Regions from separate parts of the Devosia rhizoryzae genome, predicted to be linked through region 1. Evidence: predicted binding sites of a transcription regulator. Region 1 holds the regulator's gene; each other region holds the start of a gene.

Evidence for each region. The regulator LexA, encoded in region 1, represses DNA repair genes until DNA is damaged. The targets are predictions, from matches to a motif close to TGTTCNNNNTGTGTTCNG.
Region 2: a site for LexA is predicted at 1,058-1,075, ahead of rmuC (DNA recombination protein RmuC). Genes of this name have one in related genera too.
Region 3: a site for LexA is predicted at 5,604-5,621, ahead of JI748_RS13625 (ATP-dependent helicase). Genes of this name have one in related genera too.
Region 4: a site for LexA is predicted at 2,701-2,718, ahead of dinB (DNA polymerase IV). Genes of this name have one in related genera too.

The regions. Positions count from the first base shown of each region.
Region 1 is NZ_CP068046.1:1,224,609-1,231,906, forward strand. It holds gene JI748_RS06130 (nucleoside/nucleotide kinase family protein) at 1-255, opposite strand, end outside; gene JI748_RS06135 (MFS transporter) at 259-1,458, opposite strand; gene JI748_RS06140 (TetR/AcrR family transcriptional regulator) at 1,517-2,116, shown strand; gene uvsE (UV DNA damage repair endonuclease UvsE) at 2,113-3,147, opposite strand; gene lexA (transcriptional repressor LexA) at 3,231-3,944, opposite strand; gene JI748_RS06155 (molybdopterin molybdotransferase MoeA) at 4,031-5,233, opposite strand; gene moaC (cyclic pyranopterin monophosphate synthase MoaC) at 5,230-5,712, opposite strand; gene trpC (indole-3-glycerol phosphate synthase TrpC) at 5,709-6,524, opposite strand; gene trpD (anthranilate phosphoribosyltransferase) at 6,521-7,298, opposite strand, start outside.
Region 2 is NZ_CP068046.1:2,514,794-2,522,091, forward strand. It holds gene rmuC (DNA recombination protein RmuC) at 1-1,033, opposite strand, end outside; gene def (peptide deformylase) at 1,155-1,670, shown strand; gene fmt (methionyl-tRNA formyltransferase) at 1,781-2,701, shown strand; gene truA (tRNA pseudouridine(38-40) synthase TruA) at 2,698-3,435, shown strand; gene JI748_RS12355 (hypothetical protein) at 3,432-4,007, opposite strand; gene JI748_RS12360 (hypothetical protein) at 4,025-4,567, opposite strand; gene dapE (succinyl-diaminopimelate desuccinylase) at 4,564-5,712, opposite strand; gene dapD (2,3,4,5-tetrahydropyridine-2,6-dicarboxylate N-succinyltransferase) at 5,806-6,648, opposite strand; gene JI748_RS12375 (nitroreductase/quinone reductase family protein) at 6,762-7,184, opposite strand; gene JI748_RS12380 (prephenate dehydratase) at 7,188-7,298, opposite strand, start outside.
Region 3 is NZ_CP068046.1:2,793,521-2,800,818, reverse strand. It holds gene JI748_RS13660 (TetR family transcriptional regulator C-terminal domain-containing protein) at 1-629, shown strand, start outside; gene JI748_RS13655 (helix-turn-helix domain-containing protein) at 626-904, opposite strand; gene JI748_RS13650 (manganese catalase family protein) at 1,380-2,210, opposite strand; gene JI748_RS13645 (hypothetical protein) at 2,305-4,122, shown strand; gene msrA (peptide-methionine (S)-S-oxide reductase MsrA) at 4,176-4,832, opposite strand; gene JI748_RS13635 (hypothetical protein) at 4,886-5,209, opposite strand; tRNA gene JI748_RS13630 (tRNA-Ser) at 5,445-5,534, shown strand; gene JI748_RS13625 (ATP-dependent helicase) at 5,657-7,298, shown strand, end outside.
Region 4 is NZ_CP068046.1:1,556,733-1,564,030, forward strand. It holds gene JI748_RS07755 (molybdopterin-dependent oxidoreductase) at 1-90, shown strand, start outside; gene JI748_RS07760 (sensor histidine kinase) at 87-1,448, shown strand; gene dinB (DNA polymerase IV) at 1,437-2,684, opposite strand; gene JI748_RS07770 (ABC transporter ATP-binding protein) at 2,934-3,746, opposite strand; gene JI748_RS07775 (FecCD family ABC transporter permease) at 3,761-4,813, opposite strand; gene JI748_RS07780 (FecCD family ABC transporter permease) at 4,810-5,847, opposite strand; gene JI748_RS07785 (ABC transporter substrate-binding protein) at 5,849-6,799, opposite strand; gene JI748_RS07790 (SAM-dependent methyltransferase) at 7,035-7,298, opposite strand, start outside.

The DNA of each region.
Region 1 (7,298 bases):
GGTCACCTCGTGGGTCCGGTCGGCGATGATGGCCTTGACCTCGTCGACGGGCCAGATGTGGTGATCGTTGATGAAGGCGAGGTCTTCGACCGCTGAGGCCGCAGGATCGAGCGGGGCGCCGGTTTGCGGATCGCCCTGGTAGGCGAGGGTGCGATCGCCATGCACGACATGGAAGCCACGGCGTTCGAGTTCGGTGGCGACCGTGGTCTTGCCGGAGCCGGAAACGCCTTCGATCAGGATGTTGCGCAGGGCCATGGCTCAGTCCGTGGCGCGCAAGCCGCGCCTTTGCCCTAGCATAACCCAAATGGCGAGCGGCACCATGCACAAGCCTGCCCAGGCATAAGCGGGGAGGATGCCGAGCCTTTCGGCGAGGAAACCGAAGAGCAGCGTTGCCGCGACGCCGACGAGGTTTTCCGCCATCACCAGCGCGGATGTGGTGGTGGCGCGGCTCGTGCCTTCCATGACGCGGTGGAAGCGCGCTTCCGCCAGGACGCTGACCGGAGCGACAATTACGTAGGCGGCGCAGAGCGGCAGGACGAAAAGGGGCGATGTGCCGAGCGCGGCGAGGATCAGCAGGGCGCCGCCCAGGAGCGGCAGGGACCAGGCCAGCGCCGGGCGCCCGTCAAGGCGGTGGGCATGAATGCTGGCCAGGGCATAGGCTGCTTCGACACCGGCGCCGGCGACGCCCCAGGCCCAGACCGGCAGGCTGATGGCGAGAAAATAGAGCTGGTCGAACTCTTCGAGCAGTTCGAAGACGATGAGGCCAGCGGCCATATAGGTGGTGACGAAGCGCAGGTCTGGGTGACGGCGGAACTCGTTTGCCGCGTCGCGGAAGTGGCTCAAGTAGGAGCCCGTTTGCTCCGGCTGAACTTGTTTGGCGCCGAGGCGGCGGACGTCTTCTAGCCAGAAGGCGATCGCAGCGGCGGCGAGAAGCGGCGGGATGGAGAGCCATATGGCCCAGTCGAAACCGGCCGCGGCAACGAAGCCGCCCAGCAAGGTTCCGGTACCGATGCCCAGGCCTTCGGCGGCGTTGTCGCGGCCCAGGACCTTGTCGAAGTCGTCGCTGCGGCCGTCATGCGCCATGCGCTCGTAAAGCAGCGCTTCGCGGGAGCCGGACTGGGCGGCCTGGCCCAGGCTCCAGAACAGGAAGCCGAGGCCATAGAGCCAGAAATTGCCGGCGGCGAAGCCCCAAAGAACGAATGTCAGTGACTTGGCCAGTGGGGCGAGGACAAGCAGCACGCGGCGGTCGAAATGGTCCGAAAGGGCTCCGGACGGCATTTCCAGGAGGATGGCGCTGAGCGACCAGAATGCAAGGAGAGCGCCGATCTGGCTAACGCTTAGCCCTTCCAGCTCGAAGAGCGCGGTGTAGATGGCATAGGCCAGCATGCAGTCGAATAGGAAAGCATAGGAATAGTAGAGCACGAGGAACCGGCGCAGCGGGAGCAAAGGTCTGGACATGGCCGCAGTTCCATTTCAGAACGCCAGGTGAGTAACCCTGCCGAGTTGCTGGGTCAATATGTTTCAGAATGATCGGTTTGAAATGGCGCGGCCACGGCTTTATGTGCGGGACGAGGTGATCGACAAGGCGATGGAGCTCTTCTGGCGACAGGGCTATGAGGGCGCGCATTTGCAGGCGCTGGTCGAGCATACGGGGCTCAACCGCTTCAGCCTCTACAAGGAATTCGGCGGCAAGGCGGGCCTCTACGAGGCGGCGCTGGAGCGGTTCTTGGGATTATTGCTGGCGCAATATCGGCAGGTGCTGACGCAGGCGCCGCTTGGGCTCGAAAATATCGAGGCGGTGCTGAAGAGCCTGCAATATGGCAGCCAGTATTATGGGTGCTTCATGCTCAACACCTTGACGCAGAAGGATACCGTGCCGCCGGGGGCGTTCGAGAAGGCCGTGGCGGCATCGGAGGAAATTGAGGCGCTTTACCATGGCAATCTGGTCAGCGCCGCAGCGCGCGGGCAGGTGAATGCCGGTGCGAGCCTGTCGGGCTTGGGCAAGATGCTGCAGACGCTCGACCAGGGGCTGCATATCCAGGGCCTGGCCGGCACCAGCGATGCACAAAAGGATCGCGTCATCGCGGCGGCAATGACCTTGCTCCGGGCGACTTAGGCGCTTTCGCTTTCCATAAGGCTTTCCTGCTCGCCTTCCAGCGCCTTCTGCTGCGCCGGAAAGAGGCCGAAGCGGGCAGCGACGTCGGGCGCGTAACGCAGGAGGTCGGGCCGGAGCTTGATCAAAGCCAAGTCCTTCGATTTGGCTTCCAGCATGACGTCGAACTCCAGGCCTTTGGCGATGCGCATGAAGGAAATGAACTCGAAGGGCTGCACGAAATCGGCGTGGCCGGTCCAGACGGGAGCGACGATCACCGTCTCGGCCTTGCCGGTCTTGCGGTTCTTGCGCGCCAGCTGGCGCAGCTCGGTGCGGGGTGAGGAAAAATGAACTTTCGGGCGCACCTCCGAAGGCCAAGTCGCCAGCATGCTGGAGAGCGCGTCGCGCAGATCGAGGCCCTCGGGGTTGAGGCACCAGAAATGCTGATGATCGAAGATCAGCCTTACGCCAGTGTGTTCGTGGACATAGAGCGTGTCGGCACAGGAAAAGCGCAGGTCGTCGTTTTCAAGCACGAGGCGGCGGCGCACCGGCTCGGGGAGGGTGGGCCAGGTCTCGACCCAGCGCTGCCGGGCCGCGATCTTGTCATCATAGACGCCGCCGACATGGACCACCATGACCGCTTCTGGTCCAAGGCCCATAAGGTCGAGCATTTCAGCCTGGCTCGTGAGGTCCCAGATGCTTTTGCGCACCAGTTCCGGGTCGGGGCTGTTGAGGACGATGAACTGGCTGGGGTGAAAGGAGAGCCGCAGGCCAAGCTCGCGCGCCCGCTTGCCGATGATTGCGAGATCTCCTGCGCAGTCCTGCACCATCGAGTGGAACTGCGGCATGTCGGGGTGGGTGGCATAAGGCGCAAGGTCAGAAGACATGCGGTACATGCTGATCTGGTGCTTCACCAGATAGTCGAAGATATCCGAGAGATACCCCAGCGAGACACGAAGATGGGGGTTGGATTGCGAGCGACGCGCGTCGTTGCTTTTGAGCGCAGGGTTGCCCAGCACCTTGACGGGAAAGCCGAGCTTGAGGAGATTGGACATTCACATTGCCTCCGAGGAGGGAATGCACGACTCTTTACGCCGTTCCGAAATGATAGAGCCGGGCGAACCCGGCTCGAAGCATTCTAGTACTTGCGCAGAAGGCCAATGAGACGGCCCTGAACCTTGACGCGATCAGGCGGGAAGATGCGGGTCTCGTAGGCGGGGTTGGCCGCTTCCAGCGCCACGGTATTGCCCTTGCGGCGCAGGCGCTTAAGCGTTGCTTCCTCGTCGTCGACCAGGGCGACGACGATCTCGCCGGTGCCGGCCGTGTCCTGGCGCTTGATGACTACGGTGTCGCCATCGAAGATGCCGGCTTCGATCATCGAGTCGCCGCGCACTTCGAGCGCATAGTGGTCACCGGCACCCAGCATTTCCGGCGGGACCTGGATGGTGTGGGTGTGCTGTTCGATCGCAGAGATCGGCGTACCCGCCGCGATCCGGCCCATGACCGGGATCGAGACGGGGCGGGCATATTCTTCTGCCGCAACGCCGCGGGCCGGCGACGTGCTGAGCTTGCCCAAGCTGCCTTCGATCACCGACGGCTCGAAGCGCGCCTTGCGGCCACCGAGCGAGGGGTTCATTGAATCGGGAAGCTTCACCACTTCCAGGGCGCGGGCGCGGTTCGGCAGGCGGCGGATGAAGCCGCGTTCTTCAAGCGCCGTGATCAGCCGGTGAATGCCGGATTTGGACGCCAGATCCAGCGCGTCTTTCATTTCGTCAAAGGATGGGGGGATGCCGCTTTCCTTCATCCGTTCATGGATGAACATGAGCAACTCGTGTTGTTTGCGCGTCAGCATCGGCCCGGCATCCTAGAATCGGAACATAGACAGAACGGTTATAATCGTTCCATTTATGTTCTGCAATGCCACAAATAAAACACGGGTCAGAATGCGTCGATCGACAGGGCTTCGACTATCGCGCCGGCCCCTTGACCGGAGTCATGCTCTGGCTGGGTGATCAGCATGTCGGCCTTGGACAGCGACGAGGTGTGGCCACTGTCGGTCTGCGCGATTGGGAGAAGGGTGGGGCCGCTTGTAGAGTGGACCAGCTGCGCGCGCATGAAGTGGCGGCGGGCGGTGTTTGGCGGGGTCGGTGCGGCGAGCGGCAGATGCCAGTGCGGCGGTTCGGCATAGCCGAGCCAGGCGCGCAGTGCCGGCTTGATGAAGACGATGGCGGTGACCAGCGCCGAGACGGGATTGCCAGGCAGGCCGAAGACCAGGGTCTTGCCGCGCATGCCGAACATCAGGGGTTTTCCCGGGCGCATGTTGATGCGCCAGAAATCGAGCGAGACGCCGAGGTCTTTGAGCACATCCTGAACGAGGTCATGTTCGCCGACCGAAGCGCCGCCGGTGGTGATCAACACATCCGGTTCGCTTGCAAAGGCCTCCGCAAGACGGGTGCGGAGCAGGTCGATGTCGTCGCCGATGATGCCGTGATCGGTGATGGTCTCGGCATAGGGCTTCAGCAGCGCGGCAAGGGCGAAGCTGTTGGAGCCGACGATCTGGTCGGGCCCGAGCGGTGTGCCTGGCACGACAAGCTCATTACCGGTGGCAACGAGACCGATGCGGGGACGCCTGGCGACGGTGAGTTCTGCGTGGTTTGCCGCTGCTGCCACGGCGATATGCATCGGTGTCAGCAGCGTGCCGGGCTCCAAAAGCGCCTGACCCGTAGCGAAATCGTTACCCTTCGGCCGAATGCTGTGGCCAAGCCGGGCAGGGGCGGTGAAGCGGACGAAATCGCTATCGCGCTGCGCTTCTTCCTGCATGATTACCGTGTCGGCGCCGGAGGGAAGGGGCGCGCCGGTGAAGATGCGGACGGCTTCGCCGGCAGACACCGTGCCGTCGAATGCGGTTCCAGCCTGGGACATGCCGATGACTCTAAGCGCGTGTCCCTCGACCACGTCGGCGGCGCGCATGGCGTAGCCGTCCATGGCGCTAGCGTTGAATGGTGGCTGATCGTGCGTGGCGATTAGCGCAGAGGTCAGAACGCGGCCGAGGGCGTCCGTCAGCGGCGTGGTTTCGGGGGTGACCGCAGGCACGCGGGCAAGAATGGCTTTCAGCGCCTCGTCGACGGGCAGGAGGGTCATGGCGCGCGCATGAAGTCGCCGGACTTGCCGCCGGATTTTTCGACGAGCCGCAGGTCGGTGATGGTCATGCCACGATCCACGGCCTTGCCCATGTCATAGAGCGTCAGCGCCGCGACCGAGGCTGCCGTGAGCGCTTCCATCTCGACGCCGGTCTGGCCGTTGGTTTCGGCGGTGGCGACGATGTGTAGGCCCGATCGTTCGTCCAGCGGATCGATGTCGACGGTGACTTTGGTCAGTGCCAGCGGGTGGCAGAGGGGGATCAGGTCGGATGTGCGTTTGGAGGCCATGATGCCGGCAATGCGTGCCGTGGCGATTGCATCGCCCTTCTTGAGACGGTCTTCGACAAAGGCATCGACCGTCGCGGGGAGGGCGAGGATCGTGGCCTCGGCGACGGCGCGGCGGCGGGTAACGGCCTTGTCGCCAACATCGACCATCTGCGCGCGGCCCTGCGCATCGACATGTGTCAGGCGGTCGCTCATCCGCGGACGGTCTCGGGCTGGCCCATCAGCAGGGCGCGGGTGGCAGCGACAACATCGTCCTGCCGCATCAGCGACTCGCCGACAAGGAAGGTGCCGACGCCGCAGCGTTGTTCGAGCATGCGGACGTGATCATGCGAGACGATGCCGCTTTCGCTGACCAGGAGCACATCGGAGGGAACGCCGGCCGCAAGGTTCACCGTCGTCTCGAGCGTTGTTTCGAAGGTGCGGAGGTTACGGTTGTTGACGCCGATGAACTTGGAGTCGAGCGCAAGGGCGCGGTCGAGTTCGAGCTGGTCATGCACTTCCACGAGCGCGTCCATGCCCCATTCCTCAGCCGCGTCGAGCAGGAAGCGCGCCACGTCGTCGTCAACGGCGGCCAGAATGATGAGGATGCAATCGGCGCCCCAGGAGCGGGCTTCCGCGACCTGGTAGGTTTCGAACAGGAAGTCCTTGCGCAGCACCGGCAGGCGGGTGGCGGCGCGGGCTTCGATCAGGTAGCTAGGCAATCCTTGAAAGCTCGGGCGATCGGTCAGCACCGAAAGGCAGGCGGCGCCCGCCGTTTCGTAGGCGCGGGCAATCTCTGCGGGGTTGAAGTCCGGGCGGATAAGGCCTTTGGAGGGGCTGGCCTTCTTGACCTCGGCAATCAGCGCGAACTTGCCCTGCGCGCGCTTTTCCTTGATGGCCTGAACAAAGCCGCGGGGCGCCGGCTGGTCATGGGCTTGCGCCACGACTTCGGCCCAGGGCCGCATGGCCTTGGCGGCGGCGATCTCTTCGCGCTTATAGGCTTCGATCTGCTTGAGGATATCGGTCATGGCGCTCGTCCGTTCGAAACCGCAACAAGGCGGGCGAGAGTGTTCTTGGCGTCGCCATTGTCGATGGCGCGCGCGGCGGCTTCCGCACCGTCACGGAGCGTTTCGACCTTATCGGCCACAATGAGGGCGGCGGCGGCATTGAGCAAGACGATATCGCGGTAAGCGCCGGGCGCGCCGTCGAAGAGCGCGTGGATGGCTTGGGCGTTCTCTTCCGGCGTGCCGCCGAGGATTTCGGCCAGATCGTATTGCTTTAGGCCGGCATCTTCGGGCCGAACTTCGAAGCTGCGGAGGTCGCCATTGGCGATCTGCGCCACGAAGCTTTTGCCGGTGACGGTCAGTTCGTCGAGGCCGTCGCAGCCATGCACGACCCAAGCCTTCTTGACGCGGTTGGCCTGAAGGGCCTGAGCGACCTTTTCGACCCATTCTTCGGCAAAGACGCCAAGGAGGTAGCGGCCAACGCTGGCCGGATTGGATTGCGGACCCAGAAGATTGAACATGGTGCGCACGCCCATTTCGGCCCGGGCAGGACCGACATGCTTCATCGCTGGGTGATGGGATGGCGCGAACATGAAGCCGATGCCGGCTTCGCGGATGGTTTGGGCGATCGCGTCAGGGCCGAGATCGAGCTTTACGCCGAGGGCTTCGAGCGCCTGCGAGGAGCCGGATTTGGAGGAGAGTGCGCGGTTGCCATGCTTGGCCACGGGGACACCGAGGGAAGCCACTACGATCGCGGCTGCCGTAGAAATGTTGAGCGTGCCGTGACCATCGCCGCCT
Region 2 (7,298 bases), 1.3 Mb from region 1:
GCTTGCTGTCATGCTGGATGGCCGTGGCCAAAGCAGACTCGATGGGCACGAACATCATCACGTAGTCGAGGCTCGACTTGGCGGCGCCGGCATAATTCTTGGCGCCGAGGGTGGTGATATGGCCTCGGACAGAGGCGATGTGGGCCTTGAGGTGCCCGTCGCGTAACAGTTCCTCGGCATTGACGAAGGCCTCGAAGGCGGTGAGCGAAACCTTGGAGTCGATCACCAGCCGATCATTGTTGGGCATGATGATTTCGACATCGGTGCGCAGGCGCGATCCGTCCTCGCCGGTATGCGATTGCTGGATGAAATACTGCTCGCCTTCGCGCAGGCCCGACTGCTCGAGGATCGTGGCGAGGATCATTTCGCCCCAGGCGCCCTGCGTCTGCGACGAGCCCTTGAGCGCGCGGGTGAGGTTGTTGGCCTCGGTGGTGATCTGCACATTGCTTTCGAGCAGCGCGCGGATCTGCTCGCCCATGGTGGCGCGATCCTTGATGAGCCCGGTTTGAAATTCGCCGATCTTTTCCTGCAGCGGCTTTAAGAGCGTATTGACCTGTTCGCGGTTTTGCTTGGTGAAGGTCTCGCTGTGCGAGCGCAGAACGTCGCCGGCAATGGACTTGAACTCGTCGGTCATCTGCTGGCGCGCATCGGTGAAGCGCTTCAAATTGGCTTCGTTCTGGCGCTGCTGCTCGTCGAGGCGCGTGCGCATGGCGGCCAATTCGGCGCCCAGATCGGCGCTGCGGTCGCGTTCGCTCGCCAGCTGATCGGCGGCGCGCTCGCGTTCGCGGCTGAGCGTCAGCTCCAGATCGCGGATGCGGCTGTCGCGGCTGGCGACTTGCTCGGTGAAGGTGGCGCGCAGGCCATCGGCGGCTTCCCTTGCGGACTTTTCGAGCCGCTCGGCATTGGCGCGGCTGCTGACGATGACGAAGATCACCGCGGCGAGCAGCAGGAGCGCCACAAAGCCGAGCAGCGCCATGCCGGTGAAAATGGGCACGGAGCCGAGGGTGAAGAGCGTGCGGTCGAGTTCGGTCATGCCCTAAGACTAGAGTGATTCTTTTGTTCGCAAAATGTTCTTGGGCTTTCCGCCCCGGAGTTGACCCACGGGCCGGAAATGGCCATATCGGGGTCAATCCTCTTTTTGCCGGTGTTTTGTCATGGCTATCCGCCCGATCCTCGTCATTCCCGATGCCCGCCTGCGTGCCGTTGCCGATCCGATCGGCGAGGTCGACGACGAGATCAAGACGCTGGCCAAGGACATGCTGGACACGATGTATGACGCGCCCGGCATCGGCCTTGCAGCGCCGCAGATCGGCGTCCTCAAGCGTATCGTGGTCATGGACCTGGCCGGCGAGGGCGAGCCTCCTGCCCCACTGGTGATGATCAATCCGGAAATCACGAGCTTTGGCGACCAGATGCAGGTGACCGAGGAAGGGTGCCTGTCGATCCCCGAACTTTATTACGAGGTCGAGCGGCCCAACGACGTGACCGTCAAATATACCGATCTCGATGGCCAGGAAGTGATTAAGGAAGCCGAGGGCAAGCTGGCCGTCTGCATCCAGCACGAACTCGATCACCTCGATGGCGTGCTTTACATCGACTATTTGAGCCGGCTGAAGCGCGACCGGGTGATCAAGAAGTTTGACAAGCAGGCCAAGCGCGCAGCTGGGTAAGCCTCTGGTGGCTGCGACCTCGTCCTTCGACAGGCTCAGGATGAGGTCTAGGAAGGTCGCTGCGCAAGCGGAGACCTTCTGGTGAGCTTGTCGAACACGAGGTCGGGTAGATGCGCGTCGTTTTCATGGGTACGCCCGACTTTTCCGTGCCGACGCTGACGGAGATCGTCTCCTCGGGGCACGAGGTGGTGGCGGTTTATACGCGAGCGCCGAAGCCGGCCGGCCGTGGGCAGGCGGAGCGCAAGAGCCCGGTGCATGAAACGGCCGAGGCCTTCGGCATTCCGGTTTTTACGCCGCGCTCGCTCAAGGGCGAGGTCGAGCAGCTGCAGTTTTCCTCGCTCGGGGCGGAGGTGGCGGTGGTGGTGGCCTATGGGCTGATCCTGCCCCAGCCGGTGCTTGATGCGCCCGAATTCGGCTGCCTCAACCTTCATGGTTCGCTGTTGCCGCGCTGGCGCGGTGCGGCGCCGATCCAGCGGGCGGTGATGGCGGGCGACAAGCAGACCGGCATCGTCGTGATGCAGATGGACGAGGGGCTGGACACCGGCGCCATGGGGCCGACCGAGATCATTCCCATCGGACCAGACATGACGGCTGGCGAGTTGCACGACCAGATGATGCGCGTCGGCGCCGATCTCATGGGCCGGGCCCTGGCGGCGCTGGAGCGCGGCAGTTTGCAGTTCACACCGCAGCCGGAAGCGGGCACGACCTATGCAGCCAAGATCGACAAGGCCGAGGCGCGCATCGATTTTACGCAAAGCGCCGAAGCAGTGCACAACCAGATCCGCGGGCTGTCGCCGTTTCCGGGGGCCTGGTTCGAGCTCGAATTGGGCGGCAAGCCCGTGCGGATCAAGGCGCTGCGGTCGACACTGGCGAGCGGGTCGGGCGCACCCGGTACGGTGCTGGATGACTTCACCATTGCCTGCGGGATCGGTGCCGTGCGGCTGACGCAGGTGCAGCGCGAGGGCAAAGGCGCGATGGACGCGGCGACCTTCTTGCGCGGGGCCGGGGCGCTGCCCGCAACTGTCGCCTGATGCGGTTCAAGCTTACGATCGAATATGACGGGACGCCTTTCTCCGGCTGGCAGCGGCAGTCGGAGCGGATGAGCGTGCAGCAGGCGCTGGAGGAGGCGATCGAGCGCTTTTCCGGCGAGGCGGTAACGACGCAGGCGGCGGGACGGACCGATGCCGGTGTGCATGCCCTGGGCCAGGTGGCGCATTTCGACCTGTCGAAGGACTGGGACCCGTTTCGGGTGCGCGAAGCGCTGAACTATCATTTGCGACCGCAGCCGGTGGCGATCGTCGAGTGCGAAGCGGTCAGCGGGGCGTTTGAGGCGCGATTTTCGGCGAAGGCGCGGCATTACGAATACCGCATCCTCAACCGGCGAGCGCCGCCGGCGATCGAGCGAAACCAAGTCTGGCATGTGCCGATGCCACTCGATGCAGAGCGCATGCACGAGGCGGCGCAGCTGATCCTCGGGCTGCACGATTTCACCACCTTCCGCTCGTCAGAATGCCAGGCGAAATCGCCGATGCGGACGCTGGACGCGTTCGCGGTCAGCGGAGATAGCGAGGTGATTGCGATCACCGCCAGCGCCCGCAGCTTTCTCCATCATCAGGTCCGCTCGATGGTGGGGTCGCTGAAGCTTGTCGGCGAGGGCAAGTGGAGCCCGGCTGATTTCCGTGCCGCGCTCGATGCTGCCGATCGTAGGCGTTGCGGGGCCATGGCGCCGTCGAGCGGGCTTTATTTGACCGGGGTCGACTACTAGGCTGCAGGCACCGCGGGCATTGACTGCAACATGACGCCGCCCAGGATCAGGACGCCGATCAGCTGCGCGACGATCTGCACGACGATAAAGGTCGCCACCTGCATCGGCGACAGGGTCAGGATGCGGCGCGCAATATTGACTTCGACGATGATGCTTATGAGGCCGACGGTAAAGAGCATTACCTCGCTGCCGCCGACCAGGACCAGGATGACGGTGCCGAACAGGGAAACGATGAAGTTGACCCAGTTGTCGGCGACCATGAAGGGCACAAGGCCGTCGAGCCGTCCCATCTGCCGAAGGACGATGTAGGCGGCGGCGATCTGGAGCGCGAAGAGGAGCGCCGCGAGCATGACGGCGCCGGTGGCAGCACCCGATTGAGCGGGCACGCCGAGCAGCATGGGACCAAAGACGCTGATGCCGGTGCCGAGCACCAGGGCGATGAAGCTGCCGATAAGGCCACGCTGGGTGAAATCAAAGTAGCGGGCTGCGTCGGCGCGGCCGATGATCAGCGCCCAGCAGCCGCGCGCCGCGTTGACGGCTTCTTCGATAAAGGTCTGGTTTTGATAGGCCAAGGCTTTTACGACTCGTCTCAGGCGGCGGGAATGGCTGCTGCGCTAAGCATGTAGAGGGTCATCGGCAGGCCGACAAGCAGCACGGTGGTCAAGACGGCAAAGGCGACCGATACGCCGCGCGTCCACTGGCCCGCAGCGCGTCCCAAACGAAAGAGCAGGACGGCAAGACCAAGCCAGAGCAGCGGCAATAGCGCGCCGAGGATCAGCGACACCAGCGTGCCGAGCACTAGATAGGCGATCAGCGCGAAGATTGCGGGGATCAAGAGCGGCAGGACCGTCATCCGGGCGCGCAAAAAGTTGCGGGTGACGAAGATGCCGATCAAGAGCGCCACGAGCCAGAGCGACTGCACCAGCATGATGTTGATGAAGCCGGGAAGCGTCGGGACGCCGACCTGAAGCGAGGCCAGCATGACGGCAAGGAAGGCAAAAAGGTAGAACAGCGCGAGAGCGGTAACGAGGCCGGCGCGGGAGAGGCGAAAGTGCGCTTCCCAGCCTGGCTCGTCGCGCAGCAGTTTCAGCCAGCCGGTCAGCGCGTCACGAAGGGTTAGCCACAGTGTCATGTGGCGGCACCGAAGAAGCGGCGCATAAAGCTTGCGTAGATTGCGGTGAGGCCATGGAGATCGGCGACGGCGATGTGTTCATCGGCCTTGTGCATGGAGGACCCGACAAGACCGCATTCGACCACCGGCCCATATTGGGCGATGAAGCGGGCATCGGAGGTGCCACCGGCGGTGGAATAGTCGGGGCGTTTGCCGGTTTGCTCGGCGATGACGGATGAAAGGGTTTCGACATCGTCGCTGAGCGGCGACAGGAAGGACCGCGAGGGCGTGCCGAGGATGTCGAAAACGATCGTCGTTCCGTTGTGATCGATCGCGTCGATTTGGATGCGGATCCAATCGGCGAGCGTGTCGGACGTCCAAAGATCGTTGTAGCGAATGTTGAAACGCAGCGTGCCCGACATTGGGATGACATTGCCGGTCGGGTTGCCGACATCGATGGTCGTGAGTTCGAGAATGGAGGCCGGGAAGTGCTCGGTGCCGGTATCGAGGGGTTCGCTCGAGAGTGCGGTGGCAATAGCGGCGAGGACCGGCAGCGGATTGTTGGCCTTGTGCGGATAGGCGACGTGGCCTTGCGTGCCGGTGACACTCACCTGGCCGGAAAAGGAACCGCGCCGGCCGATCTTGATGCTGTCGCCGAGGGTTTCGGCGGAACTCGGTTCGCCGACGATGGCGAAATCGAAGTCTTGGCCGTTCTCCTTCATCCAGCGCACCAGCTTTTCGGTGCCGTTGATTGCGTCGGCTTCCTCGTCATTGGTGATGGCGAGCTGGATCGTGCCAGCGTCAGCTGGGATGGCGGCGCAAGCGGCGACGAAAGCGGCGATGCCCGATTTCATGTCGGCAGTGCCGCGGCCATAGAGCTTGCCGTCGGCGAGGCGCGGGACGAAGGGGTCGGAGGTCCAATGGGCGCGATCGCCGGGCGGAACGACATCGGTGTGACCGGCAAAGAGAAGGCGCCTGCCGCCCGTGCCGCGCGTCGCAAAGAGATTTCCCACTGGGTAGGAACCGTCGCCTTCGAACTTAAGGAGGGTGGTGGAAAAGCCGAGCGCCTGGAGTTCGGCTTCCAGCAGGTCGAGGGCGCCGGCCTCTTCGGGGGTGATCGAGGGGCAGGCGACGAGGCGGGAGAGAAGGTCGAGGGGGTCGGTCATGGTTTGCTCCGCTCCCGGGCGCCCACCCCCACCCGGCCTCCCCCATCAAGGGGGAGGAGATGGATCGTGCATGCGGAAGGTCCCTGCCCCATATCAGTCGCGGAGGAGGTCGTTGATGCCGGTCTTGCTACGGGTCTGGGCGTCGACGGTTTTGACGATGACGGCGCAGTAGAGATTGGGGCCGGGCTGACCATTGGGGAGCGGCTTGCCGGGGAGCGAGCCGGAGACGACCACCGAATAGGGGGGCACCTTGCCGATGTGGATTTCGCCGGTGTGGCGATCGACGATCTTGGTGGAGGCGCCGATGAAGACGCCCATGGAGATCACCGAGCCTTCGCCGACGACGACGCCTTCGACGACTTCCGAGCGCGCGCCGATGAAGCAATTGTCTTCGATGATGACCGGACCGGCCTGCAGCGGCTCGAGCACGCCGCCGATGCCGACGCCGCCCGAAATATGGACGTTCTTGCCGATCTGGGCGCAGGAGCCGACGGTGACCCAGGTGTCGACCATGGTGCCTTCATCGACATAGGCGCCGACATTGACGAAGCTGGGCATGAGGACGACGTTGCGGCCGATAAAGGCAGGACGGCGGACGACGGCACCGGGCACGGCGCGGAAACCGGCCTCGCGGAAGGTGTTCTCGCTCCAGCCCTCGAACTTGGTCTCGACCTTGTCCCAATAGTTGGAGCCGCCCGGCGCGCCTTCGATCAGGCGATTGTCGTTGAGGCGGAAGTTAAGGAGCACCGCCTTCTTGAGCCACTGGTGCACCTGCCAATTGCCGTCGATCTTTTCGGCAACGCGCAACTCGCCACGATCAAGCAGGGCCAGAGCGCTGTCGACCGCGTCGCGCACTTCGCCCTTGGTCCCGAAATTGACTTCGGCGCGGTTTTCAAACGCGGTGTCAATGACCTGGGCGAGTTGGGCGTGCGACATGGGGGCTCCTTGAAACTGTGGGGCGGACCATAGCCGGGGCGGATGGCGTGTCAACGGTTGGACATCGTCTTATCCTCTCCCGCCAGCGGGAGAGGATAAGACAAGGGCTGCGCTTACTGCCGGGTCAGCTCAATCACCGGGATGCTGTCGCGGGTGGTCTTCTTTTCGTATTCGGCGAATTGGGGGAAGCGGCTGGCCATTTCGGCATAGGTGGTGGCGCGTTCCCCATCTTCGAGCACGCGCGCCTTGACGGGAACGCGCTCGATGGTCGTGCCGTCGCCAACGGAAATTGCAGCGTCCGGGTTGGCCAGAAGATTGTGGAACCAGTCGGGGTTCTTGGGGCCGCCGGCGAAAGACGCAAAGATGTACCAGGGTCCTTCGCCGTCGCGCAGATACATCAGCGGCTGCGTGCGTTCCTGGCCGGACTTGGCGCCCAGAGCATGGAGCAGGAGGACGGGCGCGTTGGCAAAATAGCCGCCGGGCTTGCCGCCATTGGCGTTGAAATCTTCAATAACCTGCTTGTTGAAATCGTTCATGGCTCAGCCTTCCTTCGGAGATGCCGGGTAAACGCCCAGAATGCGGAAATGGTCGGTGAAGAACTTGAGTTCATCGAAAGCGTGCTGCACGCCAATATCGCCGGGGTGGCCCTC
Region 3 (7,298 bases), 1.6 Mb from region 1:
CGCTGACGCGCATCCAGAAGGAAAAGCAGGACATCATCCTCGAAGCGGCGCTCGAGGTGTTTTCACTGCACGGTTTTCGCGGCGCAACCATCGACCAGATCGCGGCGCAGGCGGGCATGAGCAAGCCCAACCTGCTCTATTATTTTCCCAAGAAAGACGAGATCCACCGCCGGCTGATTTCCGAACTGCTGGTGACCTGGCTGGCGCCCCTCGCCGAGTTCGACGAGGACGGCGACCCGTTTACCGAAATCCGTTCCTACATCCGCCGCAAGCTCGAAATGGCGCGCGATTTTCCACGCGAGTCGCGGCTTTTCGCCAACGAAATGCTGCAGGGCGCGCCGCGCGTCAGCGAGATGATCGAGGTCGATCTCAAGAACCTCGTCGACGAAAAGGCAAAGGTGCTGCTGACCTGGATGGAACAGGGGCGCCTCGCCCGCACCGACCCCTATCACCTGATCTTCTCGATCTGGGCGACGACGCAGCACTATGCCGATTTCGACGTGCAAGTGCGCGCCGTGCTCGGCAAGGACCGCAACGGCGAAGGCCGCTTCGAAGACGCTGCGCGATATCTCGAACAGCTCTTCATGCACGGACTGACGCCGAAGGCGCGAAGCGCAGGAAAGGCTTAGGCGACGGCCTTGGCGACAAGATCGGGGTGCTGGGCGATGACGCGTACATAGGCAACGGCGAAATCCGGAGGCATCACTCGTGCCTGTTCCCAATCCCGCAATGTGCCCACCGGAACGCGGAAGCGACTAGCGAACTCGGCTTGTGACAAGCCCAGATTGGTCCCGGTGACGCGGATCAGGCGAGCGCGTTGTCCTTGCTCACGACCCTCGGCAGACACTGCCCGATCTTCGGGATCATTGGGATCAGCCGGGATTGCGATAAAGTCTTTGTCCACCTGAATACTCCTATCTGCTCCCGTACCAGATAGACCCTAGTTCGCTATGTCGGTATTCAGAAAGTAGGGTTGATACCGGACCAAAGCCCCTCCCCCTTGAAGGGGAATGTTTTGTTTGGACGCGCAGGGCTGGATTTTGCGCCTCCCTCCCCCTTGAGGGGAGGGACTGAGGGTGGGGGTGGTGCGGCAAGTCACTGAGGGACCCCCACCCCAGCTTTGCTAGGCCCTATGGGCCAAGCGCCGCTACCCTCCCCTCAAGGGGGAGGGAAGGCAGGAGCCGAGATTTCCGAGCAGGCACGCGATCGGAATGAACAGTCCCCCCTTTGAGGGGAGGGGTTGGGGTGGGGTGTCGGAAACGCTGAGGATTTGTCTGCCTCACGCATCCGGCACCCCCACTCTGGCTTTGCTAAGGCGCACTGCGCCGGCGCGCTACCCTTCCCCTCGAGGGGAAGGGTACGATAGAACCGACTCTTTGTTAGACCGGCTTGATCTGCTCGGCCTGCGCGCCGCTCAGCGGCTTTGCTGGCCCGAGCACCGCCTTTTCACCAAGCGGTTCGGAGTTAACGACGCTGAACTCGCCCTTGCCATCGATGGACGGACCCTGGGTCCAGCGGCCTTCCGGAGTTTCGGCATTCAGCATGTGGCTGAAATAGGCGTAGGAGAACTCGGTCTTTTCCTCGGCCTGCGGGTGGCTATTGGGGATCGGGAACACGTTGGCGTCGCCGCCGAGTTCTTCAAGTGCGGCCTTCCACTGGTTCTGGTGCATGGTGTCGCGGGCGATCAGGAACTGCAGCATGTCGCGCATGCCGGGATCGTCGGTCAGGTGATAGAGGCGGACCGCCAGGACGCGGCCTGTGGATTCGGCCATGACATTGGCGGTCATGTCGGCCGCGATATTGCCCGAAGCGTAGATGTGGCTCATGTCGAACGGCACGCCGTCGCTGTCGACGGGCATGGCAGACATGCCAGCAGACAGGATGTTCTTGAGGTTGACGCCACCCAGCACGGCGCTGGCGACCGGGTCCTTGGCGACCTCGTCCTTGACGCCAACGGGAGCGCCTTCGAGGTTCAACGCCACGGCCGTGGCGAGCATTTCAATATGGCCGAGTTCCTCGGTCGCGGTATTGAGCAGCATGTCCTTGAATTTCGGATTGCCGCGGGCACCCATGGCCTGGAAGAAATACTGCATGGCAACGCGGATCTCGCCTTCGACGCCGCCAATCGCCTGCTGCAGGGCGCGCGCAAATAGCGGGTTCGGCTTTTCGACGCGAACCGGATATTGAAGCTTTCCGTCTGTATAGAACATGACATTCTCCTGATGGTTTTGTCAGGCGGCGAACGGCTCATGTTTGGCATGGTTGCCCAATGTTAAGGGTGTTAGTTTTGTCCGGTATAACCTCGTGAGATCGCGCGAAAAAACGTTCTCCGGCGCGCCGTTAGCCGCCGCTCGCCTTACGGGGCGGGACTGGCTTTGGCTCTGCGCCATCTTTGCCCTCGCGGCTTTGACCATCCTCCTGCGCGCCAATATGAACCGGGCCGGGGGACCGTTTTTTGGCGACACAGATGACGCCATGCGCATGGTCGTGGTGCGTGATTTCCTCGCCGGGCAGGGCTGGTACGATCTGGTGCAGCACCGGCTCAACACCCCCTATGGCGCCGAGATCCACTGGTCGCGCCTTGTCGATCTGCCGCTTGCCCTGCTGCTGGCGCTTGCGCAACTGATCGCCACGCCTTCCCAGGCGCTGGTTCTTGCCGGTACGATCTGGCCGCTTCTCTTGCTGGCGCTGCTGCTCTGGCTTTCGGCGCGCATCACAATCGAACTCGTCGGCCGGCAGGGCCTTTTGCCGGCGCTGGTCTTGCCGGTGCTCAGCCCAGCCATTCTGGCCGAATTCAATCCGGGCCGCGTCGACCATCACAATGTCATCATCGTGCTGACCCTGGCCGTGCTTTTCGCCAGCCTCGTGGCCCTGCGGCGCCCGCTCGGGGCGTGGCTCGCAGGGATGTTTGCCGCCACCGCGCTCGCGGTCGCGATTGAGGCCCTTCCGGTTGCCATCGCCGCGATCCTGGCCTTTGGCTTTGCCTATGCCGCCGATGGCGACCGCCGGCCGGCCCTGCGCCGCTTCGGCCTCGGCTTTGCTGGTGCCATGGTCCTGCACCTAATGCTGGCGCGGCCGCCCGGGCGCTGGCTGGAAGCGGCCTGCGACATGATTTCGCCGGTCTATGTTCTGGCCGGGCTGGCCGTCGGCTCGGCCTATCTGTTCATCTCGATTGTCCGAGCGCCCCCCCAAGCCTGGCAGCGCCTCCTGCTGCTTGCTCTGGCCGCCATCGTCAGCACCGGCCTGGTCATTGCCGTCTATCCCCAATGCCTGGGCGGACCCTATGCGGCGCTTGACCCCTGGCTGCAGCGTAACTGGATCGCCGGCATCGTCGAAGCCAAGCCCTGGCACCAGTCTTTGCTCGACCTGCCCGCCTATACGCTGGCGGTCGGCATTCCCATTCTGCTCGGCGCCTGTGCAGCGATCCTTGCTCTACGGCAAGAGCCCGAAAAGCGGCTGGGCTGGTTGATACTTCTGACCTTTATCTTGGCCACTGCCGTGGTCATGCTGGCCCAGATCCGCGGTGCTCGCCTTGTGGTCTTGACCGTCACGCCCGCTGCCGCCTGGCTGATCCTTCGGGCGCGTGAGGCCTATATCGAGCGACCGCGCATCTTGCCGGCCCTGGGTCTTGTGGCCTCATGGCTGAGTTTTGCGGGCATCGTCATTGCTCTTGCAGTCACCGGCCTGCTCGGCCTTCTTCCAGATGGACGCGCACAGGAGGTCACCACCGCCCGAGCCAGCAAGCTACCCTGCCTTGCTTCGGGCAGCTTTGCCGACCTGCGTGGCCTGCCACCAAGCCGTATCATGTCGCCCATCGATCTTGGCGCCCACATCCTGCTCGAAACACAGCACGAAGTGGTCGCCGCGCCCTATCACCGCAACGAAGATGGCGTGCTCGATGCTTTTCGCTTCTTGAGCCGCCCGGCCGGCGAAGCCCATGACATTGCACGCAAGCGGGGGCTCAGCCTCTTCGTCACCTGCGAGGCAATGCCAGAAATGCACAGCGCCGGGCTCAAGCAGCCCAATACGGTGCTGAGCCTACTTGCCGCCGGCACGCCGCCCGATTGGCTCGAGGATGTCTCCCTCGGCGGACCGCTCAAGATCTACGCCATCGCGCGCTAGAACACGCCGCGAACAGAAAGGGCGCCGGAAGGATCTCCCGGCGCCCCAATCAGTTACTCGGCGGCAACGCCAACCCCGATGGGGCAGCTGACGCCGGTCCCTGCCAGCCCACAATAGCCATTGGGGTTTTTGGCCAGATACTGCTGGTGATAGGTCTCGGCATAGTAGAAGGGACCCGCCTCGCCGATTTCGGTCGTGATCGGTCCAAGGCCGCGCTGACGGAGAGCGGCCTCGTAAGCAGCGCGGCTTTTTTCAACGATTTCGGCCTGCTCGGGCGTCGTTGTATAGATCGCCGACCGATACTGGGTGCCCATGTCATTGCCCTGGCGCATGCCCTGGGTCGGGTCGTGCTCTTCCCAGAACGTCTTGAGCAGCTGTTCGAGGCTGATCACCTTGGGATCGTAGACGACCTTCACGATCTCCGTATGCCCGGTCCGGCCGGAACACACTTCTTCATAGGAGGCGTTGGGCGTGTGGCCACCCTGGTAACCGACGGCGGTCACGAGGACGCCTGGCAATTGCCAGAACAGCCGCTCGGCGCCCCAGAAACAGCCAAGCGCCAGGTAAATGGTCTCGGCGCCCTGAGGGTAGGGACCCTTGAGGGCTGCGTTATTGACGAAATGATTGGGTGCGATGGCCAGTTCCTGGTCCCGGCCCGGCAGCGCCTCGGCGGCAGAAGGAATGGTCATCGGTTTTTGACGGAAGAACATAGGATGCTCCTTTCAGCCAACTATACGCTGCGGCAGGGGAAAAAGTTACGCCGCTAGATCTGTTCCTGACGCAAGAACCGCTCCCGCCGCGGCCGCCTGCCCATCAGCGCAAGGACGATCCCGGGGACGCCCAGCACCGCAAAAGCTGGATAGGTCAGAATGTTCTGGAACACGACGCGCAAGAGGTCGGCAAAGAAGCGGCTTTCAAAGAAACTCGAAACCGCCTGCTGGCTTGGACGATGTATCTTCGCCCAGGCTTCGCCGAAGACGGTAAAGACCAGCTCGTTGGCGGCGAGGGACTTGGTGCCGTCGATCACAAGCAGGATCAGCGCCAGGCCGATCAGCCAGGTGCCCAAAATTCTCAAGACCAGCCGCATGCGATGTCCCTGTGCCCCATGACGGCGGAAAGTCCGCCGGCCCGTCTTCGTTCCACTTGGCGCGCCCACCTTGTGCCATGCCGGACGAGCTTCTCACAAGATAAGGTTGCTGGACAAAACAATCCGTTAGCGCACCCTGATGATCCCTTGCGCCCGCAACGATCCTGAGTATATTGCGCCACGCTCTCGCGGGCTTTCGGGTCCGCACCGGTTTCCAGGCTGGGCAGGGCGACGCGGAGAGATGGCCGAGTGGTCGAAGGCGCACGCCTGGAAAGTGTGTAGGCGGGGAACCGTCTCAAGGGTTCGAATCCCTTTCTCTCCGCCATTCTCATCTTCGATGTTCCCCTTTGGCACCGCCCGCTGCTTGATCCCGTTGCATCGGCCGGTACGGCTTGTGAACAAATCGAGAATACGGTCCGATAAGGCTACCCCGGCGAGGATCGATTCGTGCCTTCTGACACTGCCTATCTCGAAGCTCTTAATCCGAACCAGCGTCTCGCGGTCGAACATGGTGCGGGCCATGCCGCGCCCGGACCGTTGCTGGTGATTGCGGGGGCTGGGTCAGGCAAGACCAATACTTTGGCCCATCGCGTGGCGCATCTGATCCGTCATGGTGCTGATCCCCGGCGTATTCTGCTGCTGACCTTTTCCCGTCGCGCGGCATCGGAGATGAGCCGGCGGGTGGAGCGTATTGCCGGCTCTGTTCTGGGCCTTGGTTCCGGCGCGATCACCGACGCACTCACCTGGGCCGGCACGTTCCATGGCGTCGGGGCGCGGCTATTGCGCGAACATGCCCAGCAGATCGGTCTCGATCCGGCGTTTACCATCCATGACCGCGAAGACTCTGCCGACCTCATGAACCTGGTGCGGCACGAACTGCGCTTCAGCGAAACCAAGACGCGCTTTCCCGCCAAGGGCACGTGCCTTGCGATCTATTCGCGTGTCGTCAATGCGCAGGCCGATCTTGATGAGGTGCTGAAAACCGTCTTTCCCTGGTGCGCAATGTGGACGGCCGAGCTGCGAACGTTGTTTGGTGCCTATGTGGCGGCCAAGCAGGCGCAGAACGTTCTCGATTACGATGACCTCCTGCTCTACTGGGCCGGCATGATGGCGGAGCCCGCCATTGCCGCGCAGGTATCCGGCCTCTTCGACCACATCCTCGTTGATGAGTACCAGGACACAAACCGGCTGCAGGCCTCCGTGTTGCTGGCCCTGCGCCCCGACGGGCGCGGGCTGACGGTGGTTGGGGATGACGCGCAGTCGATCTATTCCTTCCGCGCCGCCACCGTGCGCAACATCCTCGATTTCCCGTCGAGCTTTTCGCCGGCGGCGCAGATCGTCACATTGGACCGCAACTACCGCTCGACCCAGCCGATCCTTGCAGCCGCCAATGCTGTGATTGATCAAGCGTCCGAGCGCTTCACCAAGAACCTTTGGACCGAGCGTCTGTCCGCGCAAAAGCCCATGCTGGTCACCGTCAAGGACGAAGCCGATCAGGTCGGCTATATCGCCAGGTCGGTGCTGGAAGCCCGCGAAACCGGAACGCCGCTTAAGCAACAGGCGGTGCTGTTCCGCTCCTCTTCCCATTCGGGCCCGCTCGAAATCGAGCTGACGCGGCGCAACATCCCCTTCGTCAAGTTCGGGGGGCTCAAGTTTCTCGATGCCGCGCACATCAAGGACATGCTGGCGGTGCTGCGCTGGGCCGAGAACCCGCGCGATCGCGTGGCCGGGTTTCGGGTCTTGCAGCTGATGCCCGGCATCGGTCCGGGCACTGCGGGGCGGATCCTCGATGCGCTCGGCGCCAGTGCCGATCCAGCCTGGGCCCTGGGGGAAGTGCCGCCGCCTGCAAAGGCGGGTCAGCATTGGCCCGACCTCGTCGCCATGGTCGGGCGCCTTGCGAGCCGCGAACTGAGTTGGCCGCTCGAACTGGGCTATGTCCGTCAATGGTATGAGCCACTGCTGGAAGCGGCTTACGAGGATGCGCCAAGCCGCGTGGCCGACATCGTGCAGCTCGAACAGATCGCCGCCGGGTATCCAGGCCGCGAGCGCTTCCTGACCGAATTGACCCTTGATCCGCCTGACGCCACCA
Region 4 (7,298 bases), 330 kb from region 1:
ATCTATCCGCGCGACGATGAACCAGCCTTGCAGGACCGGCGCCTCCATGACCGCTGGGTGTGGCAGCTCAAGGCGCTCGACGTGAAATGACGGCGCGGCCCTGGCGCTCGCGGCCCTTCCTGGTTGCGGCGCTTGCCCTGACGATGTTGTTTGTTTTGCTGCTGACCGCGGTGACGCGGCTGGCGCTCAACGAAAGCCGCCTGCGCGGCGAGCCCGCCGAAGGCGTGATCTGGTTTTCAAGCCAAGGCCAGTATGAGGCCATGCGGCTTGCCGATACGGCGCTGCTGTTCGAGGCCGGCCGCGTGGCGCGGGACGAATTGCAGTTGCGGTTCGATCTGCTCGACAGCCGCATCAAGCTTTTCGAAGAAGGGCAGATGACGGCGCGTGTCGCGGCCATGGGCTATGACGACGAGATCGCAAACCTGCGTCCCCTCCTCGAGGCGGAGCGGCCGATCCTGGCAAACCTCACGCCCGCGGACACGGACGGCGTGCTTGCCTTGCACGAAATGGCGCGGTCCATCGCCGCGACCATGCGCGACTTCGCCAATGCCGGCATGCTGGACGGGCGGGATCGGCAGGAAGCGGTGCGCGCCGGACGGCAGCAGATTCTGTTCGAAATCTTGGGCTTTCTCCTGGCAACTCTGGTAGCGGTCGTGATTGTCGCCATTCTTATGGTGCGCGGCCTACGAACGGCCATGCGCGCCGAGGCAGCGCTTGCTCATGAGCGGGAGGTTTCGCGCCTCCACCGCGCCTTCACCTCGGTGGTGTCGCACCAGTTCCGGACGCCGCTATCGATCATCGATTCGAGCGCGCAGCGCATGTTGCGGCGCGGCATGGAGATGACGCCGGACGAGTTGAGCTCGAGGATCGGCAAAATCCGCAATGCCTGTCTGCGGCTGACGCGGCTGATGGAATCAACGCTCAACGCGGCGCGGCTCGAGCAGGGCGAGATCAGCTTCCAAGCCCGGCCATGCGATCTTCCTGCGCTGGTCGCAAACGTCGTCGACAACCAGCCGGACGAGGATCAGCGGCGGATCGAGCTCGATATCGGCAATTTGCCGAAGCTCGTTCAGGCGGACACGACGCTGCTCGAGCAAGCGGTGCAAAACCTTGTTTCCAATGCGCTCAAATATTCCCCGGGTGACGCGCCTGTGGAGGTGCGCGGTGAGCGTCAGGGTGGCGATGTGCTGATCAGCGTCGAGGACCGCGGCGTCGGCATTCCGAGCGACGAGATCGGTTTCGTCACCGAGCGATTTTTCCGGGCGCGGACGGCCGAGGGCCTGCCGGGCACCGGGATCGGGCTCAATTTCGTGTCGCAGATCATGGCGCTGCATGGCGGTAAGGTCGAGGTGCGGAGCGCCGAAGGGGTGGGCTCGACCTTTACGCTGCGATTTCCACTGCGTGTGGTGGAGCCGGCGGCACTCACGGCAATGGACTCAGCGGCCTAGGTCTTTTTCCGCCAGTTCGCGGAAGGCGTCTGGGACGGACTTCCGTTTTTCCAGCTGGGTGACAGCATAGCCGATGCTGTCGCGGCCGAAGCGGTCGCGCGCTTTGTCCATGGCGCGATCAGCGGACCAGCGGGCAGCTCCCTGCCGGGCACCGGGGCGGCGTTTTTCGTCCGGCAGGCCGAGCGGCAGTTCGAGCTGGATGTGGGGCTGGTCGTCGATATGCGAGACGGACACAGCCAGCAGCGAGATGAAGCGCTCGCGTGGGTGATCGGCGAGCGCGGCGCGCACCAGTTCTTCGGCGATCTCGGCGACCATGACAGTGGCGGAAATCGGCGCATCGAGGGTCATGGAACGGGTGACGGCGCGCATGTCCGCAAAGCGGACGCGGATGGTAATGGTCCGGCCGGCCAGGGCCTTGGCGCGAAGGCGCGAGGTGACGCGATCGGCGAGATGCCGCAGCGTTGGCTTGATCGTGGCTTGGGTAGCCGGTTTATGGCCAAGCGCGGACTGGGCGCCGGCAGAGCGGGCGCGCTTGTGGGTGACGATCTTGCGGCTATCGCGATTGCTGGCAAGATCGGCGAGCTTGTCGCCGGCGGCGTCGCCCAGGAGGCCACGCAGCGAGCGCCCCGGCGTAGCGGCAAGCTGGCCGATGGTTTCGATCCCCTCTTCCTTGAGCTTGCGTTCGGTGACCGGACCGACGCCCCACATGAGCCCGACCGGCAGGTCGCGCAAAAAATCCATTTCGGTCCCGGGCGCGACATGGACGAGGCCGTCGGGCTTGGCGACCTGCGAGGCGATCTTGGCAAGGTGCTTGGTGCCGGCGACGCCGACCGAAATGGGAAGACCCAACTCATCGCGGACGCGGCGGCGGATGGTGGCAGCGATGGTTTCGGGGGAACCGAAGAGGTGGGTGCAGCCGGCGACATCGGCAAAGGCTTCGTCGATGGAAATGCGCTCGACGGCGGGTGTGTAGTCGTGGAGGACGGCGATGGCGGCGTCGCCGAGGCGCTGGTATTCGGCAAAATTGCCGCCGGTGAAGATCAGTTGCGGGCAGAGTTCGCGCGCCTTGCGGCCGGACATGCCACCATGCACGCCAAAGGCCTTGGCTTCGTAGGAAGCGGCGAGGACGACGCCGCCGCCGACAGCAATGGGTTTGCCGCGCAGGTCCGGGTTCAGCAATTGCTCGACGGATGCGTAGAAGGCGTCGAGGTCGGCGTGGAGGATGGTTGCGGGCATGGTGTCCTCGCGGGAGTGTTCTCTATTTGTTCTTATCTTGATCAGGGAGTCAACGTGGCGGAAGTCGGTGACTGTGGATTGGGTCATGCGCCTCCCTCCCCTTGAGGGGGAGGGAATGAGGGTGGGGTGGGGTCGCGGGAGTGGAGTTCGGGGCCCCACCCCACCCAGCGTCGCTAGGCTCCTGCGTCGCCAAGCTTTGCTGCCCTCCCCCTCGAGAGGAGGGAAAGGAAGAGCCGAGATGTCAGGTAGCTAGGCCAACTGCTTTTCTATGTGATGGCGGCCGATGGGGACGATCATGGGGGTGTCGGAGATGGGGTCGACGACGACGCGGGAGGTCATGCCGAAGACGGATTTGACGACGGTTTCGGTGACGACGTCGACGGGGCGGCCCTCGGCGACGATCTGGCCAGCTTTCATGGCGACGATGTGATCGGCATAACGGCAGGCGAGGTTGAGGTCGTGGAGGACGACGACGACGGTGCGGCCGCGTTCCTTGACGAGATCGGTGAGGAGATCGAGGACTTCGACCTGATGGTTGATGTCGAGGAAGGTGGTGGGTTCGTCGAGCAGGAGGAGGTCGGTCTGCTGAGCGAGCGCCATGGCGATCCAGACGCGCTGGCGCTGGCCGCCGGAGAGTTCGTCAACGGGGCGATCGGCGAGATCGGCAGTGTCGGTGGCGGCAAGGGCTTCCGCGACGGCCTGGTCGTCCTCGGGGGTCCAGCGGCGGAACCAGCCCTGATGCGGGTAGCGACCGCGGCCGACGAGATCGGTGACGGTGATGGCGTCAGGGGCGATGGGGGATTGCGGGAGGACGCCGAGGATGGTGGCGACATCGCGGGTGCGCATCTGGTGAATGGGCTTGCCATCGAGGTAGACGGCGCCGCGGCTGGGCGTCAGCAGGCGGGCGAGGCCGCGGAGGAGCGTGGACTTGCCGCAGGCATTGGCGCCAACGATGACGGTGAGCTTGCCGGCGGGCACCGAAAGGTCGAGGGCAGAAACGATCTGGCGGTCGCCATAGCCGAGGTCGAGACCGGCAGCCATGAGAGAATGATTGGCGGACATGGTTTACGCTCCGATCAGTTTACGCGGCCAGACCGGCCGGAGGTTATGAGCAGCCATAGCAGGAAGATGGCGCCGCAGGCACCTGTGACGACGCCTACCGGCAATTGTGTCGCGGGCAGCATGTGCTGGGCGATGAGGTCGGAGACCAGCATGACGAGGGCGCCGATCAGCGCGGCATGGAGGAAGCCCCGCCCTGCCCCCTTGAGCAAGGCGCGCGCCAAGGGGCCGGCGACGAAAGCGACGAAGCCGACGGGACCGACAGCGGCGGTGGCAAAGGCGGCAAAGGCGACGGCGACGAGCATGAGGCCGAGGCGAGCTGGTTCGACCGGGGCGCCAAGCGCGCGGGCGGTGTCATCGCCCAATTCCATGGGATCGAGGCTGCGGAGCAGTGCGATCAGCGCAGGGATCAGCACGGCCATGGCGGCGGCGAGGACGAGAAGATCAGTGTAGCGGGCGGCGTTGAGCGAGCCGACAAGCCAGGACATGGCCTGCTGGACTTCGTTGATGCGGGCGCGGGTAAAAATATAGGAGATGGCGGCGATGAGGACGGCATCGGTGCCGATACCGATAAGGACGACTCGGTAGGGCGTCAAGCCGTTGCGCCAAGCGAGGAAGTAGATGGCGAGCGCGGTGAGGACGGCACCGGCGAAGGCGCCGAGCGAAACCGCCAGGCCGGTCCAGCCCAGGATGATAATGACGAAGACGGCGGCGGCGCTGGCACCGCGCGATATCCCGATAATGTCGGGGCTGGCCAATGGGTTACGCAAAAGCGTTTGGAAAATGATTCCGCTGAGACCGAAGGCGGCGCCGGAGGCGATGGCGAGGAGTGCGCGCGGCAGGCGGACCTGGAGGACGATGAAATCGACCGAGCGATTGGCAAGGCCGGTAAGCGGGGAAAACAGCGACTGGATGATGCCGGAGACCGGAATCGGGAAGTCGCCCAGATACATGGAGAGGGCGAAAGTCACGGCCAAAGCAGCGGCTAGTGCCCAGGCAAGACGATTGCGTCGGGACGCGGAGTGGGCACGCGAGGCGATGATGCCGGTGGTGTCGATCGCGGCGGTCAAAGTGCGGCCAGCTTCTTGCGGCGGACGAGCGCGATGAAAAAGGGCGCGCCGATCAGGGCGGTGACGATGCCGACCTGCACTTCGCCGGGCGGGGAGATGACGCGGCCCAGAACGTCGGCGCCGAGCAAAAGGATGGGCGCGAGGAGCATGGAATAGGGCAGGATCCAGCGGTAGCCGGGGCCGGTGATAGACCGAGCGACGTGGGGCACGGTGAGGCCGACAAAGGCAATGGGGCCGGCGGCGGCAGTGCTGGCGCCGGCAAGGATGACCGCGGCAAGGCCAGACAAGGCGCGGGAGATGCCGATGCGCTGGCCCAAGGCGCGGGCAACGTCATCGCCCATGGAAAGGCCATCAAGGAGGCGGGCAACGGCGAGGGCGAGGACGGCGCCGACGATCAGAAAGGGCGTGACCTGGAACAGGATGTCCATGCTGCGGCCGGCCAGAGAGCCAACCTGCCAGAAGCGGATTTCGTCGAGGGTGCGCTGGCTGGTCAGGAGGATGCCGTTGATGACCGAGAACATGACGGCGCTGAGGGCCGCGCCGGCTAAAGCGAGCTTGACCGGCGTTGCGCCTTCGCGCCCCAGCGAAGCCACGGAGTAGACGACCAGCATGGCGCCCCCTGCCCCGAGAAAGGCGAGCCAGACATAGCTCGAGAGCTGGGTCATGCCGAAAAAGGCGACGCCGAGCACGACGGCGAGCGAGGCGCCAGCGTGGATGCCGAGGATGGACGGATCGGCCAGTGGATTGCGCGTGGCGCCTTGCAGGACGGCGCCAGCAAGGCCGAGGGCAGCACCGACCAGAAGGCCGATGACGGTGCGCGGCAGGCGCAGGTCCCAGATGATGCGGTGCTCGGTGGCGGTGGCGTCATAGGCGGTGAGCGCGCGCCAGACGGTTTCGAGCGGGATGGGGCGGGCGCCGACAGCAAGTGACAGCGCCGCGATGGCGGCAAGCATCATGGCGAGCAGAAGCAGCCCGAGCGTGAGCCGGGCTGCTTTTTGCGCGCGCGGGGGCGCCGATGCCGTCAGCGTCGTCAAATCAGGGCGCGACGCTGGGATCGGCAGCTTCGACGGCCGCGGTCAGTTTTTCGAGCGCACCGGCAAACGCGGCGCTGTTGCGCACCCAATAGGCTGGCCAATCGGCGATCTGTTCGGCAGCCGCGCCTGGGTTGAGCGTCCAGGTCGGCTGCGCCAATGCGGTTTCGAGCGTCGAGGCGGAGCGGTTGTCGACGAGGATCAGGTCGGCGGGGTATTTGTCGGCGTTTTCCCAGGACAGGGTCTCGAAGTAGTTGTTGCCGGTGGCGTCGACACCATCGGGGGAGATCAGGTTGAGGCCCCAGGACTGGAGATCGAGAAGTTCGGCGGCGCCCTTCGGATCGGCGACGTAGAGCGCGTCGTCACCGGCATAGACGGCGAGCGCGGTAAGGTCGGGCTTGGCCGCAACGGCAGCGGTGAAGGCATCGCGGGCGGCTTCGAAATCGGCTTTGTCTGCGGCGATGGCCGGGTCGCTGAGATCGGCGCCGAGGCTTTCGGCGAGGGTCTCGTAATCAGCGATCATGCCAACGATTGAGTCACTGGCGGCGACGCCGGTGATGGGAGCCAGCTGGGTCAGAAGCGCGGTCAGGTCCTGGCCGCCCGACCAGGCTTCGTTGCGGTCCCACCATTCGCCTATGATGAGATCGGGCTCGAGCGCCGCGGCCTTTTCGATATCCACCTCGGACCAAACCTGGCCGACGATTTCGATGCCGGAAAGATCGAGGCCTTCGAGCGCTTTGGCATCTGCAACGGCGCTATCGGCATAGATGCCGACGGGCCGGATGCCGAGGGGGATCAGGCCGGCGGCGGCATCCTGGCTTGCGATGATGCGGACGGGGGCGGCGTCGAGGGTCACGGTTTGTCCGTCGCCGCCCGTGTAGGTCCATTCCTGTGCCGTGGCGGCCAGGGTGGTGGTGGCGAGAAGTGTGACGGCAAGAGCGGCAGCGTGGCGCATGATGGCATCCCCGGAACGGTTTTGTTTTCCGTAGCGGGGGTAAGCTGAGTGGTCAAGTCAAGTTAGCAAGTGGTTCTTCGTCACTTTCCGGGCTGGCGAGCGCGGCCTTCCCCCACCCCGCCTCCCCCGTAAGGCGGGGGAGGAGTGCGCCGGTAGAGGGCTAACATCTCGCCACAGAGACGATCTAGCTCCTCCCCCGACTTACGGGGGAGGCTGGGAGGGGAGTTAGTGTCGCTTAGACCGGACGGCGGTATTGATAGATGCCAACGTCGATCGTGCCTTCGGTGAAGCCGGCTTCGCAGTAGCTGAGGTAGTAGACCCATTTGCGCTTGAAGCGTTCGTCGTAGCCGAGAGGGGCGATCATGGGCCAGCGTTCGAGGAAGCGTTCGCGCCAGAGCTTTAGGGTCTTGGCGTAGGAGAGGCCGAAATTTTCCACTTGTTCCAGGACCAGGCCGTAGCGCTTGCCGAATTCATCCATCACGGTCTTGGTCAGCAGCAT